Regions from separate parts of the Actinoplanes sp. CA-051413 genome, predicted to be linked through region 1. Evidence: riboswitches for the same ligand, from Rfam matches in the RefSeq annotation. Region 1 holds a riboswitch; the other holds the start of a gene.
What was found. A riboswitch is a leader RNA that binds a small molecule or an ion and turns the genes downstream of it on or off. The one in region 1 is predicted to bind FMN.

Region 1 (6,068 bases):
GCTGGGTCTCCGCGGAGCCCAGCAGGCGGATGGTGTGCGCGCGGTCGGCGGCCGAGATGCCGGTGCTGATGCCCTCCCGGGCGTCGACGGTCACCGCGTACGCGGTCCCGCGCCGGTCCTGGTTGGTGTGGAACATCGGCGGCAGGTCGAGCCGGTCGGCCTCCTCCTCGGGCAGCGGCACGCAGATGTAGCCCGAGGTGTAGCGGACCATGAACGCGACCAGTTCCGGGGTGGCGTGCTCGGCCGCGAAGATCAGGTCGCCCTCGTTCTCGCGGTCCTCGTCGTCGACCACGATGACCGGGCGCCCGGCCGCGATGTCCTTGATCGCCCGTTCGATGTCGGTGCTCATGACAGCCGCTCTCCCAGCATCTTCTCGACGTACTTGGCGATGACGTCGACCTCGAGGTTGACCGGGTCGCCGACGGACTTGGCCCCCAGCACGGTGAGCTTCAGCGTGGTCGGGATCAGCCCGACGTCGAAGGTGTCCGCGGTGACCGCCATGACGGTCAGCGACACCCCGTCCACGGTGATCGAGCCCTTCTCCACCACGTACCGCGAGAGCTCGCTCGGCAGCGAGAAGCGCAACACTTCCCACTCGTCGGCGGGCTCGCGGGCCACGATCCGGCCGACGCCATCGACGTGGCCCTGCACCAGGTGCCCGCCGAGGCGGGAGCCGACGGTCGCGGCGCGTTCCAGGTTGACCTGGCTGCCCGCGGTCAGCACGCCGAGCGACGAGCGGCGCAGGCTCTCGCCCATGACGTCAGCCGTGAAGACGCCGTCGACGTTGTCGATGACGGTCAGGCAGACGCCGTTGACCGAGATCGAGTCGCCGTGGCGGGCGTCGGAGGTGACGACGGGACCGCGCACCGCGATCACCGCCGAGTCGCCCCCCGCGTCGGTGAGGTAGACGACCTCACCCAGTTCCTCGACGATTCCCGTGAACATCAGGCCTCCTTGGCTCGGAGCGATGCGGTGAAGCGCAGGTCGGGTCCGACCCGCGCGATGTCGACGAGGTCCAGCTCGATGGCCTCGGCGATGGTGGTGACGCCCGCGCCGACCAGGGACGGCTGGCCGGCGCCGAGCATCTTGGGAGCGATGTAGCCGACGACCTTGTCGACCAGGCCGGCCGCCAGGAAGCCGCCGGCCAGGGTGGGGCCGCCTTCCAGCAGCACGGCGCGGACGCCGCGGGCGTACAGCTCGGTGAGCAGGGCGGCGAGGTCGACCCGGCCGTCGGGGCCGGTGCCGACCTCGGCCGCCGTCGCGATCCAGGTGGGTGCGGCCTGGTCGCGGATGCGGGCGGTGGCCGGGGTACGCCCGGAGGAGTCCACGACGACCCGCCACGGCTGCTTGATGGCCAGGCTGCCGTCCCGCAGGTCGCGCACGGTGAGCTGGGGATCGTCGGCGACGATGGTGCCGACCCCGGCGACGATCGCGTCGACCGTGCTGCGCAGCTTGTGCACGTCGCTGCGGGCGGGCGCGGAGGTGATCCACTGGCTGGTGCCGTCCGCCGCGGCGGAACGCCCGTCCAGGGTCGCCGCGTACTTCCAGGTCACGTAGGGCCGGCCGCGGCGTACGGCGGTCAGCCAGGCGACGTTGCCCTCCTCGGCCGGCGCTCGGCCCACCCCGGTCTCGACCCGGACCGCGGCGTCGCGCAGGGTCGCCGCCCCGCCGGCCGCCACGGGCGTGGGGTCGTCGACGGCGATGACCACCCGGATGATGCCGGCGTTGATCAGCGCCTGCGCGCAGGGGCCGGTGCGGCCGGTGTGGTTGCAGGGCTCGAGAGTGACGACAGCCGTCCCGCCACGGGCGCGCTCACCGGCCTGGGCCAGGGCGACGATCTCGGCGTGCGGCCCGCCCGCGTACGCGTGGAAGCCCTCGCCGACGACCTCGCCCTCCGCGCTGAGCAGCACGCAGCCGACCACCGGGTTGGGGCTGGTCGTGCCGAGGCCGCGGGCGGCGAGCGCGATCGCCCGGCCCATTGCCTCGTCGTCGGTGACCATCTGCGTTCCCTCTCCATGCGCGGTGCGGTCACGCGCCGAACAGAGAGAGAACAGACAAGCAGAAACAGGACATGAGGGGACGCTTCGCGCCGCCCCGGTGAGGACACGCCGCGACGAGCCCTCATCCTGCTCCCGCGCGCTGTCTCCCATCCGGACTGTCTGAGCAGTCGGCCCGAGGCCGTCCGCTCAACCGTCGGCTCTGGAGTCTCACCAGATCCACCGTCCGTCTTGGTATCGACGTCCGGGTCGCGGGCTCAGCCCTGCCGGAGCAGGGCATTACCGCCGGTTCGGAATTTCACCGAGTCCCGCCAGCGCGTGGTGGGTCACCCATGAGTCTTGCACGCGAATCGCGGGTTGCCACCTGCTGGGCGATCCACGTCACAGACCCACGCCCGACGAGGGATCCTCCGGGTCCTCGGAGTCGGCGCGGCGGCGGTCGATCGCCACGAACGAGCCGGGCTGGCTCTTGGCCACCTTCTTCATCTCCGAAGCCACCGCGACCACCTCGCGCGGGTCGCTGAAACGGCGCCCCTCGGCGGTGCCCTGGGCTACGCCGATGCTCAAGGTGACCAAGTGGGCCCGCTGCTTGTTGCCGCGGCGGTCGGGGACCTCGATGAAGCCGCGCGCCGCGTCCTCGGCGTCGTAGAGCTGGTCGGCCAGCTTCTCGTAGTCGGTCACCGTGCGCTTGGTCAGCGGCAGCACCTGCTCGGGCGTGCAGATGAAGACGAAGTCGTCACCGCCGATGTGGCCCAGGAAGATCGGCGGGCGCCCCGTGGCGGCCACCGCCCGGTGCAGGCAGCCGGCCAGCGCAGTGATGAACTCGTCGCCGCGGTCGAACCCGTACACGTCGTTGACGCTCTTGAACCGGTCGATGTCGATGTATCCGACGGCGAAGTCCTTGCCGCTGCGCATCCGCTCCGCGATCTCCCGGCGCACCCGGGCGTTGCCGGGCAGGCCGGTCAGCGGCGAGACCTCGCGGAACTCCTTGTTACGGCGCAACGTCGAGGACACCCGGGCGATCAGCTCGGCGGTGTCGAACGGCTTGACCAGGTAGTCGTCCACGCCGGCGGTGAGGCCGACCACCTTGTCGACGCTCATCCCCTTGGCGGTGAGCATGATCACCGGCAGCGCCGAGGTCAGCGGCTCGGCGCGCAGCCGGCGGGTCAGCTCGACGCCGTTCATGTGCGGCATCATCCAGTCGACCACGGCCAGGTCGGGTCGGCGGGTCTCCATGATGTCGAGGGCCTGCAGGCCGTCGCGGGCCCGCATCACCTCGAAGCCGTGCACCTTGAGGTTGAACGCGACGAAGCTGGCGATGTCCTCGTCGTCGTCGACCACCAGGATCAGGTCGGGCCGCTCCTCCGGCTCGCCGGCGCTGGCGTCCACCTTGTGCCGGACCACTCCAGTGCTCATGCGTGCACCATCGAACGCTCGGCCAGGGCGCGCAGCTTGCGGCAGGCCTCGGCGGGGTCCTCGGCGCCGTAGACCGCGGTGCCCGCGACGAACGCGTCGGCACCGGCCTCGGCGGCCTGCTCGATGGTGTCGGCGGCGATGCCACCGTCGACCTCGAGGCGTACCTCCAGGTTTTTGGCCTTGATCCGGCGGCGCACGTCACGCACCTTCTCCAGCATCTCGGGCATGAACTTCTGCCCGCCGAACCCGGCCTTGATCGTCATGATCAGCACCGTGTCCACATAGGGAATCAGCTCGAGATACGGCTCGACGGGCGTGTCGCGGTCGATGGCCAGGCCGGCCTTGGCGCCCGCCGCGCGCAGCGTCTTGGCCAGGGCCACGGGGTTCTCGCAGGCCTCGGCGTGGAACGTCACGTTGTACGCCCCCGCTTCCGCGTACCCGGGGGCCCAGCGCTCCGGATCCGTGATCATCAGGTGCACGTCGAACGGGATGGCGGTCGCCTTGCGCAGGCTCTGCACGACCGGCAGGCCGATGGTCAGATTGGGGACGAAATGGTTGTCCATGACGTCCACGTGCACCCAGTCGGCGGCGCCCTCGATGTCGTGCACCGCGGTGGCGAGGTGCGCGAAGTCCGCGGCCAGGATGCTGGGGGCGATGATCGGCGATGACTCCACCGGTGAAGTGTATGGCCTGTTTGCCGTCACCCGGGATACTCCTGGGGACTGCCTTCAGTCGGGTCCCGGAGGGTTCTATGCGACGCACGGCGGTGTTGCTGGCGGTGCTGCTCACCGCCGGTTGCTCCGGCGCGCCACCGGACGGCACCGACGGCGACCTGACCGACGACTGGCGGATGCCCTCGTCGCCGGCTCCCTTCCGGCCCGCCACCGGCCAGTGCCACGAGATGCTGGCGGCGACCGCGGCCCTGGACGACTACCGGCCGGTGGACTGCGCCGAGCTGCACGTCTCGGAGACCTTCCACGTCGGCACCGCGGCGGACGCCGATGTGGTCCCGGCTGCCGGCACGGCGGGCGCCCGGGCCGCGTTCAAGGAGTGCTCGGAGCAGGCGGCCGGCTTCCTGGGCGGGCCGTGGCGCACCGCCCGGGTGGCCGTGCAGGTGGTGTGGCCGACCAAAGCCGGCTGGTCGGGCGGCGCGCGCTGGTTCCGCTGCGACGTCACGACCGCCGACCTCGACGGGCAGAGCCGGACCAGCCGCACCGGCAGCCTGGCCGGTGAACTGGCCGGCCCGTCACCGCTCAAGCTGGGCTGCTTCAACCCGACGGTCGACGGCGAGACGGTGACGACGATGCGGCCGGTGCCGTGCGACGAGCGGCACCGGGCCGAGTTCGCCGGGCTGTGGAAAGCACCGGAGATCACCTACGCGGCACTGGAGTCCGGCACCGAGCGCAGCGCGGCGGGCTGCCGCGGGGTGATCGCCAAGTTCACGAAACTGCCGGACGACTCGGACATGCAGTACCGCACCGGCTGGATCTCGTACAACCCGACGCGCACCGAATGGCTGTCCGGCGAGCGCCGGGTGCGCTGCTTCGTGTACTTCGCCAAGCGGACCTTCACCCGCTCACTGAAGGGCGCGGGCCCCTCGGTGCTGCCCGTGGACTGAGGGCGCTACAGCTTGCCGGCGCTCTGCCGCTCCCGGATCCGCGCCTGGAAGGTCGCACTGTCGTTGGCTCGCGGGAACGGCGCGTCCGGCACCGGGACACCGAGGAAGTCGCAGAGCGGCTGCCAGCCCTGCGCGACCTCGAACTCCAGCAGCCGGTCCGCCGGGACCTCGCGGCGCACCGCCTCGTTGTGCTCGGTGAAGACCCGCACGGCGTGCTCCCGGTCGGCGAAGCGGCCGCCGAAGGTGCCCTCCCAGATGAGCGACCGGACCATGGCCAGGCCTGCGGTCACGGAGTCGTCGCCCTCGCGCGGCGCGCTCCGCGCCGCCTGGAAGATCGTGCTGTGCGCGCTGTCGTACCACTTCTGCGGGTCGCGGACCGTCAGCACCACCTTGGCGTCCGGATGCTTCTCGGTCAGCTCCCGCCAGAAGTACGTGCCCGGCCAGTCCACCGTGGAGCGGTGCCCCTCCAAGGCCTTGTCGAGGCTGGAGAGGTCACCCTCGGCGGCCCGGGCGAACAGAGTCGCCCGCTCGGGATCGTCGAGCAGCGGCAGCATGTGCATGCACGGCCCGCGGCCCAGCATCTCGAGCGCGATCTTCAAGCTGAGTGTGCCGGTACGGCCGAAACCTGCCCCGATGACATCCATGTCCATCTTTATACCGGACTTTGTTGACCGGGACAGTGCAGAAGGCACTCAGCTCGTGCGACGCAGCACCGCCAGGAACATCGCGTCGGTGCCGTGCCGGTGCGGCCACAACTGCACCGTCGGCCCCGGGCCCAGCTTCGGCATGCCCGGCGGCAGCAACGGGCGCGCGTCCACGAAGTCGACCTCCACGCCGCTGCGGCGGGCGCCCTCGGTGACGGTCACCTGGGTCTCCACCATGTGCGGTGAGCAGGTCACATAGGCGACCACGCCGCCGGGACGCACGGCCCGCAGCGCGGCCACGAGCAGCTCCCGCTGGAGCCGGGTCAACGGCGGAAGATCGGCCGGGGTACGCCGCCAGCGCGACTCCGGACGCCGGCGCAGCGAGCCCAGCCC
Region 2 (6,068 bases), 1.6 Mb from region 1:
CCCCAGCGACGGCCCGCCCACAACGCAACGGACGAGCCACCGCAACCACCAACGACCGCACCACCTTGCCCGGCGGACCGCAACGTCGCCCTTCAACAGCGCCTAAAAAATCGGCAAGGCTGCAGGTAACGGTGACGGTGACGCTGGCTGAGCTGGTGCTCTGCCGTGGACGGAGATCGCGGCATCGACGGCAAGCCGGCGTTGGAGGCATGCCGGCGTCGGAGGCATGACGGCGAATTGGCCGCCACTCAGACGGGGGCGTGCAACAGGCGTCGGATGAGGCCGCCGCCGTGCCGGTCGCCCACCAAGCAATCACCGAAACCGGCGAGGTGCGTACGCAAGACCCACCACCAAGGCCGGCCTGCCCGACAGAAATCCCCTACCGCGCCCACAGCGCGGCAGCCAGACCACCAATCGCAAGGGGACCACTCACGAAGCGCTGCAACCAGCAGCGAGCAACCAAAATCCTGGCCCCAAGTGGAAACCATGCAAGGTTGGAGGCCGGGGGTGACCAAGACGGCATAGATGCTTTACCGCCTTCTTGGTCACCCCCGGCCTCCAACCGTCCACCGCAAGAAAATCCGGCTCAGCCCACGGTCTCCATAGCGGGAGAATCAACCCGAGGAGGCTCCTCGCGACGAGAAATGCGCAACCACACCACAAAACCCCAGATCACAAACCCGGCATAAACGGCGTAGAGAATCGCCGAAGGATAGTACCCGAAATGCAGCAACTCCGGCACCCCGACGAGGTCGACGGCAATCCAGCAAAGCCAGAAATCGACCCACCCCCGAGCCATGGCATAAGTAGCCAGAATCGACCCGACAAAGATCCACGAATCGGCCAGGTAATACCACCAAGGAACCGGAAACCCCGCCCCGATGCCCCGGAAGGCGTAGAAGCACAGCACGACCGCGACCAACGCAACAGGGATGAACAGAGCCCGCTGCCGCCCGGAAGCCCAATGCGGTACGACCGCAGCCCCACCGGCCGAGTGCCTGTTCTGCCGCCAGAGCCACCAGCCATACACGCTCGTGATGATGAAGAAGACCTGCCGCGATGCTTGGCCGTACAGCGGAGTGCCCTGGTCGTTGCCGAGAGCCTGGCCCAGGAACACCGTGAACAGCAGCACATTCCCGACGATGCCGACCGGCCACGCCCACCAGTTGCGGCGCAGGCCGAACAGGGCTGAGCCGAGGCCGAACGCATTGCCGACTATTTCTCGCCAGTAGATGGCCTGGGAGTCGGTTACCTGCCACTTGGCGTCGTAGAACGCGGTGAGCAGTTGATCGAGCCAGTGCACCGTCTGCACCTCCGGGGGGACAGAGGTGCACGCCGGGGAGGACCGCGCACGCGGATAGCCGTACCGTCCGCGCGCCGCCTCCCATCCGGACTTTCACCGTCGGTCCCGGAGTTTCACCGGGTCAACCGGCCGCCGGCTGCGGTCGGGTCGCGGACTGTCACCGCCGGTTCGGAATTGCACCGACCCCGGAGCGCGCTGAACGTGTCACTTGAGCCTCATCGTAATCCCATCGACCGCCTTGGAGATGTGACCTGCATCGCGAGCGACGAGGGGCTTGCGCGGAAGATCCGTAAGTCGTAGCTTACGGTTAGTCGAGACGAACGTAAGCCCGGACCAAGGAGTTGGCGTCGTGAAGTATGTGCTGTTCTACACCCCGGCCGAGGACGTCATGGAGAAGGCGCCGCTGCATTTTCCGGCGCACCAGAGCCGGATCGGGCAGTTCCACGACCGCGGCGACATCCTCATGGTCGGCACCTTCGGCGACCCGGTGAACCAGGGTTCGATGGCCATCTTCCCGACCCGCGAGTCCGCCGAGGCCTTCGTGGCCGGGGACCCGTTCGTCCTGGAGGGCGTGGTCCGCTCCTACGAGATCCGCGAATGGGACGAGGTCCTGACCTGACCGCGACGCAAAAACAGGGACGGCGAGGGCGAACAGGGACGGCGAGGGCGAATCAGCAGAGCGCACGGCGGGCCGAGACCGCTCCGGGAGTCGTCCGCAGCTGCACACCGAGCTGCGCGGCGACCTCCGGCGCGGTGCCGGCCAGCACATCCCGTACGGCGTCGATCACGTCGGCGGCCGACGCCGCGTTCGGGTCCAGAGCCACGCCGGCCCCGCCGCGCTCGATGGCCGCGGCCCCGGCGAACTGGTCCGTCGAGAACGGCAGCACGAGCATCGGTACGCCGAAGGTCAGCGCCTCGGTGACGCTGTTGTTGCCGCCGTGGGTGACCGCCAGCGCGGCCCGGGCCAGCAGTGCCGTCTGCGGCAGGAAGTCGCGGACCAGCCAGTCCTTGCCCGGTTCGGGGAGGTCCCGGGCCGAGCCGGTCGCGACCGCCACCCGTACGTCGAGGGAGCGCAGCGCCGTCAGCACCGTGGCCAACACGTCGCCGCGGGCCGACAGGAAGCTGCCGAAGCTGACGTAGACCACCGGCCGGTCGTCCGCGTCCAGCCAGGCCCGGATGTCGTCGGGCACCGTCTCGGTCCGCACCGCCGAGCCGAGGAAGACGTGCGGGGGCAGCAGCGCGGTACGGGCCGGGTCGTGCAGCGCCTCCGGGTAGTTGAACAGCAGCCGGTCGCCGTGCTCGGCGAGCGCGTCGGAGACCAGCGGCGCCGTCCGGGACAGGCTGCGCAACGCCACGTTCCACTCGGCGGTGAACGCGGCCCGTACGTCGCGGCAGGCCTTGTGCAGTTCGGCCAGCTCGGCGGGCGCCGGGGTGAAGGCGGCCGGCCAGTCCGTCGGGAAGCCGTAGACCTCACCGCCGACCGGCAGCGCCGACGGGTGCCCGAGGACCACGTCCGCGTGCGGCACCCGGTCCGCCGACAGGGCGAGGCGGGCGCTGAACGCGAGGTGGTCCACGATGACGTGGTCCGGGCGTACCGCGGCGACCGCCTCGCGGACCGCGTACGCGCGGCCGACCGGATCCCAGAGCAGGTCCGCGCGCCGGGCCCGGGCCTGGAAGAGCAGCGTCTCGACCAGGCCGCGCCGGGTCGCGGCGAAGAAGCCGCGCAGTGCCTCGTCCTCGCCGGCGGGCTGCTGCTCCGCCCGGATGACGCCGGGGTTGGAGCCGCGGCCCAGCGGCAGATCGGTCCAGGCGAAGCCGGCCGCCCGCACGATCGGGGCGGTCGCCGGGCCGGTTGCGACCACCACCCGCTCGCCGGCGTCCCGCCAGGCGGTCGCGAGGGTGACCAGCGGCAGCAGGTGTGAGGCGTAGTCCGGGCTGATCACCAGCAGTGTCACGGGTCGACCTCCTTGGTCACGGCGGTGTAGATCGTGCGCAGGGCGGCGGCCATCGCGCTGACCGTGAAGCCGGACCGGATCCGTTCCCGGGCCCGGTCCACCCGCGCAGCCTGGTGCGGGGCGGCCGCAAGATCAAGCCCGGCGGTCACGGCCGCGGCGAGTGCGGCCGGGTTGCTGGTGTCGACGAGCAGTCCGGTGTGCCCGTTCTCGATGTAGGTGGGCGGTCCGCCGGCGTCCGGTCCGACCACCACCAGGCCCGCGGCGAGCGCTTCGAGCAGGGCCAGGCCGAACTCCTCCTTGAGGCTGGCGCACACGTACACGCCGCCGGGGCCGATCGCCGGGGATCCGCCCGCACGGGCCAGCGCCAGCCAGCGGGCGACCTCGTCGTTGGGGCGGTGGCCGGGCAGCAGCAGGCCGTCCGCGGCGGGACTGCCGGCGACGATCGCGGCGATCTGGTCGAGCTGTTCGCGTTCATCCGGGGACGGGTCACTCAGGTCGCCGCCGACGAGGACCAGGTTGCTGCGTTGCCACAGGTGGGGGTGGTCGGCCCAGGCGCGTACCAGGGTTGCCATGCCCTTGACCCGGTGCAGGCGCCCGACGCTGAGCACCAGCGGCAGCCCCTGCCGGTGCGGCGGCAGCGCCGCGACCAGCGCCGCCAGTTCGGCCGGCTCCGCCGCCGTCTCGGCGGCCTCGATGACGGTGAGGTCGATGCCCTCAGGCACGACCGTGTAGCGGTCCGGTTCGGCGCCGACGTCGATGCCTACGAGGCGGCGCAGGTCGTCGCGGACCCGCGGGCGCGGGAAGAGCACGACGTGAGCCGCGTCGGCGGTCAGCCGCCGGACCAGGCGCGAACGGAACCAGAAGTGCTCGCGTTCGTCCATCGCGCCGAAGCCGGCCCGGTCCAGGGCGCCGCTGCGGTCGAGCGCGTCGATCGCGCCGTGCGGGTCCGGGGCCAGCGTGAACACGACCGGGATGCCGAGCTCGGTGGCCGCCTCGGCCGCGGCCAGGCTGCCGACGTCGGCCATCCGCAGGTGCAGCAGGTCGACCCGGTGGGCGCGCAACAGCCGGCGGATGCCGCGGCGGGCCGCGACCCAGGTGGGCCAGGCCGCCGCCGCGCCGACGGCCGGGCTGAGCAGCGGTACGGCCGCGAGCTGGTGACCGGGGCCGGGCCGCAGCGCGTCGAAGGCGGCGGTCGCCGTGCCCCGGGAGAGGGTCAAGGCCCGGGCGATGCCGGGTTCGGCCGCGAGGGCGTCGCCGAGACGGACCAGCAGCGTGGCGATGCCGCCGTTGTCGCCGGCTCCCGCCCGGCTGAGCTCCCGGTCCAGGTCGGCGTGCAGGAAGAGCTGAGCGACGGTCAGGCCGTCCTCCGGTACGCACCCAGCCCCGGCCGACACGAGTCCCAGGTCGAAGGCCGCAAGCCGGGCCACCGCGCCGAGCTCGCCGCCCGCCGCGAGCAGTTCGCCGACGGTTCGCGCCGCGGCCAGGTCGCCCGGGCGGTCACTGAGCGCAGCCGTGGCGGCGATCCGGACCGGGAGCGGCTCGGTGAGGTCGAGCGCGATCTCCGCGACCGCTCGCCCGGCGTGCTCACCGCCGAGCAGCCCGAGCGTCTCCACCAGCCGGGTACGGGCCGGCGTGTCCCGCTCGCCGGCCAGCGCCACCAGCAGGGCGGCGAGCACCGCGACCTCGCGGAGCCCGCCGGTGGCGTCCCACCGGGCGAGGGTCCGCTGGGCCAGCATCCCGGCGAAGCCGCCCGCCGCCACGGCCGCCACGAGCGGGTCCATCGCGTCGGTGCGCGGTGACTGCGTCATCAGAGCCCAGGAGGCGTGCTCCCGCAGGAAACCGCGCGGGTGCCGGAGCAACTGGGACAGCACCGCGCCCGCGGCGTCGTCGTCCACCGCACCCAGCGCGTGCACGGCAGCGACCGCGGTGAGCTCGTCCGGGCCGGCGATCGCCTCCCGGAGCAGGCCGATGGTGCCGGGCCCGCCCACCGCGGCGGCGGCGCGGACGCCGTCACCGAGCACCTCCACGAGGCGCGGAGCCTGGCGCACTTGCCGCAATGCCGAGGACAGAGTGGGGGGCATGACCAGGCTTCGGTGCCGGACCCGGTGGTGGATGCACCCGGGGCCGCGATGAGATCGGGGTCACCCGAGGCCGGAGCAGCCCTGACCGTTGACGGTGCAGGCCGAGGGCAGGTTGCCCGAGCCGGAACGGGAGAAGTGGAAACGCAGCGCGACCTGCCCGCGGGCAGGGACCGGCACGCCGGAGGACCAGATGAAGCTGTCCCCCGAGCGGCGCAGGGTCGCCTGCGGGGCCGACTCGACCCAGGAGGTGATCAGGTCGCCGACGGCCGGCGGGAACCGCAGCTCGACCCGCCAGTCGCTGTCCCGCCCGGACGAGTTGGCCACCAGCACCTCCCCGATGAACGCGTTGTCGTACGAGTCGACCAGCCGGTACCGGCCGCTCACCGGGCCGGGGGCAGGCGCCGGGGCGGTGGTGGCCCGGCTCGAGCTGCGAGCGGGCCGCGGCGAGGTGGTGGCCGTCGCCGGTCGCATCTGCGAGCCGGGGCGGGCGCTCGGCGGGGCTGACGCAGGCGCGGAGGACGGCTCGAGGATCGGCATCTCCGGCGTCTGGGCCGGCGTGGGGAGGAACGGCGGCGCCGGCGGCACAGCACGGACCTCGGGGGACGACGTGAAGCGGGTCGCGGCGATGATCAGCAGCGCGATCAGCGCGCAGACGCCCAGCAGCGTCGGCAGCCAGGGCAGCAGGTCCCGCAGGGCCGGCCCGCTGAGGGCACGCCTACGCTCCTGGTG

Region 2: linked by a shared signal. The riboswitch ahead of ACQP2Y_RS26215 (nicotinamide mononucleotide transporter family protein) and the one ahead of ribD (bifunctional diaminohydroxyphosphoribosylaminopyrimidine deaminase/5-amino-6-(5-phosphoribosylamino)uracil reductase RibD) in region 1 are both predicted to bind FMN.

What each region holds. Positions count from the first base shown of each region.
Region 1 is NZ_CP192100.1:7,158,731-7,164,798, forward strand. Features, by position in the region: gene ACQP2Y_RS33645 (bifunctional 3,4-dihydroxy-2-butanone-4-phosphate synthase/GTP cyclohydrolase II) at 1-349, opposite strand, end outside; gene ACQP2Y_RS33650 (riboflavin synthase) at 346-945, opposite strand; gene ribD (bifunctional diaminohydroxyphosphoribosylaminopyrimidine deaminase/5-amino-6-(5-phosphoribosylamino)uracil reductase RibD) at 945-2,000, opposite strand; FMN riboswitch at 2,135-2,317, opposite strand; gene ACQP2Y_RS33660 (GGDEF domain-containing response regulator) at 2,379-3,413, opposite strand; gene rpe (ribulose-phosphate 3-epimerase) at 3,410-4,087, opposite strand; gene ACQP2Y_RS33670 (septum formation family protein) at 4,165-5,031, shown strand; gene ACQP2Y_RS33675 (sulfotransferase family protein) at 5,037-5,675, opposite strand; gene ACQP2Y_RS33680 (RsmB/NOP family class I SAM-dependent RNA methyltransferase) at 5,724-6,068, opposite strand, start outside.
Region 2 is NZ_CP192100.1:5,554,554-5,560,621, reverse strand. Features, by position in the region: gene ACQP2Y_RS26215 (nicotinamide mononucleotide transporter family protein) at 587-1,303, opposite strand; FMN riboswitch at 1,373-1,501, opposite strand; gene ACQP2Y_RS26210 (YciI family protein) at 1,653-1,922, shown strand; gene ACQP2Y_RS26205 (glycosyltransferase) at 1,975-3,258, opposite strand; gene ACQP2Y_RS26200 (glycosyltransferase) at 3,255-5,339, opposite strand; gene ACQP2Y_RS26195 (hypothetical protein) at 5,400-6,068, opposite strand, start outside.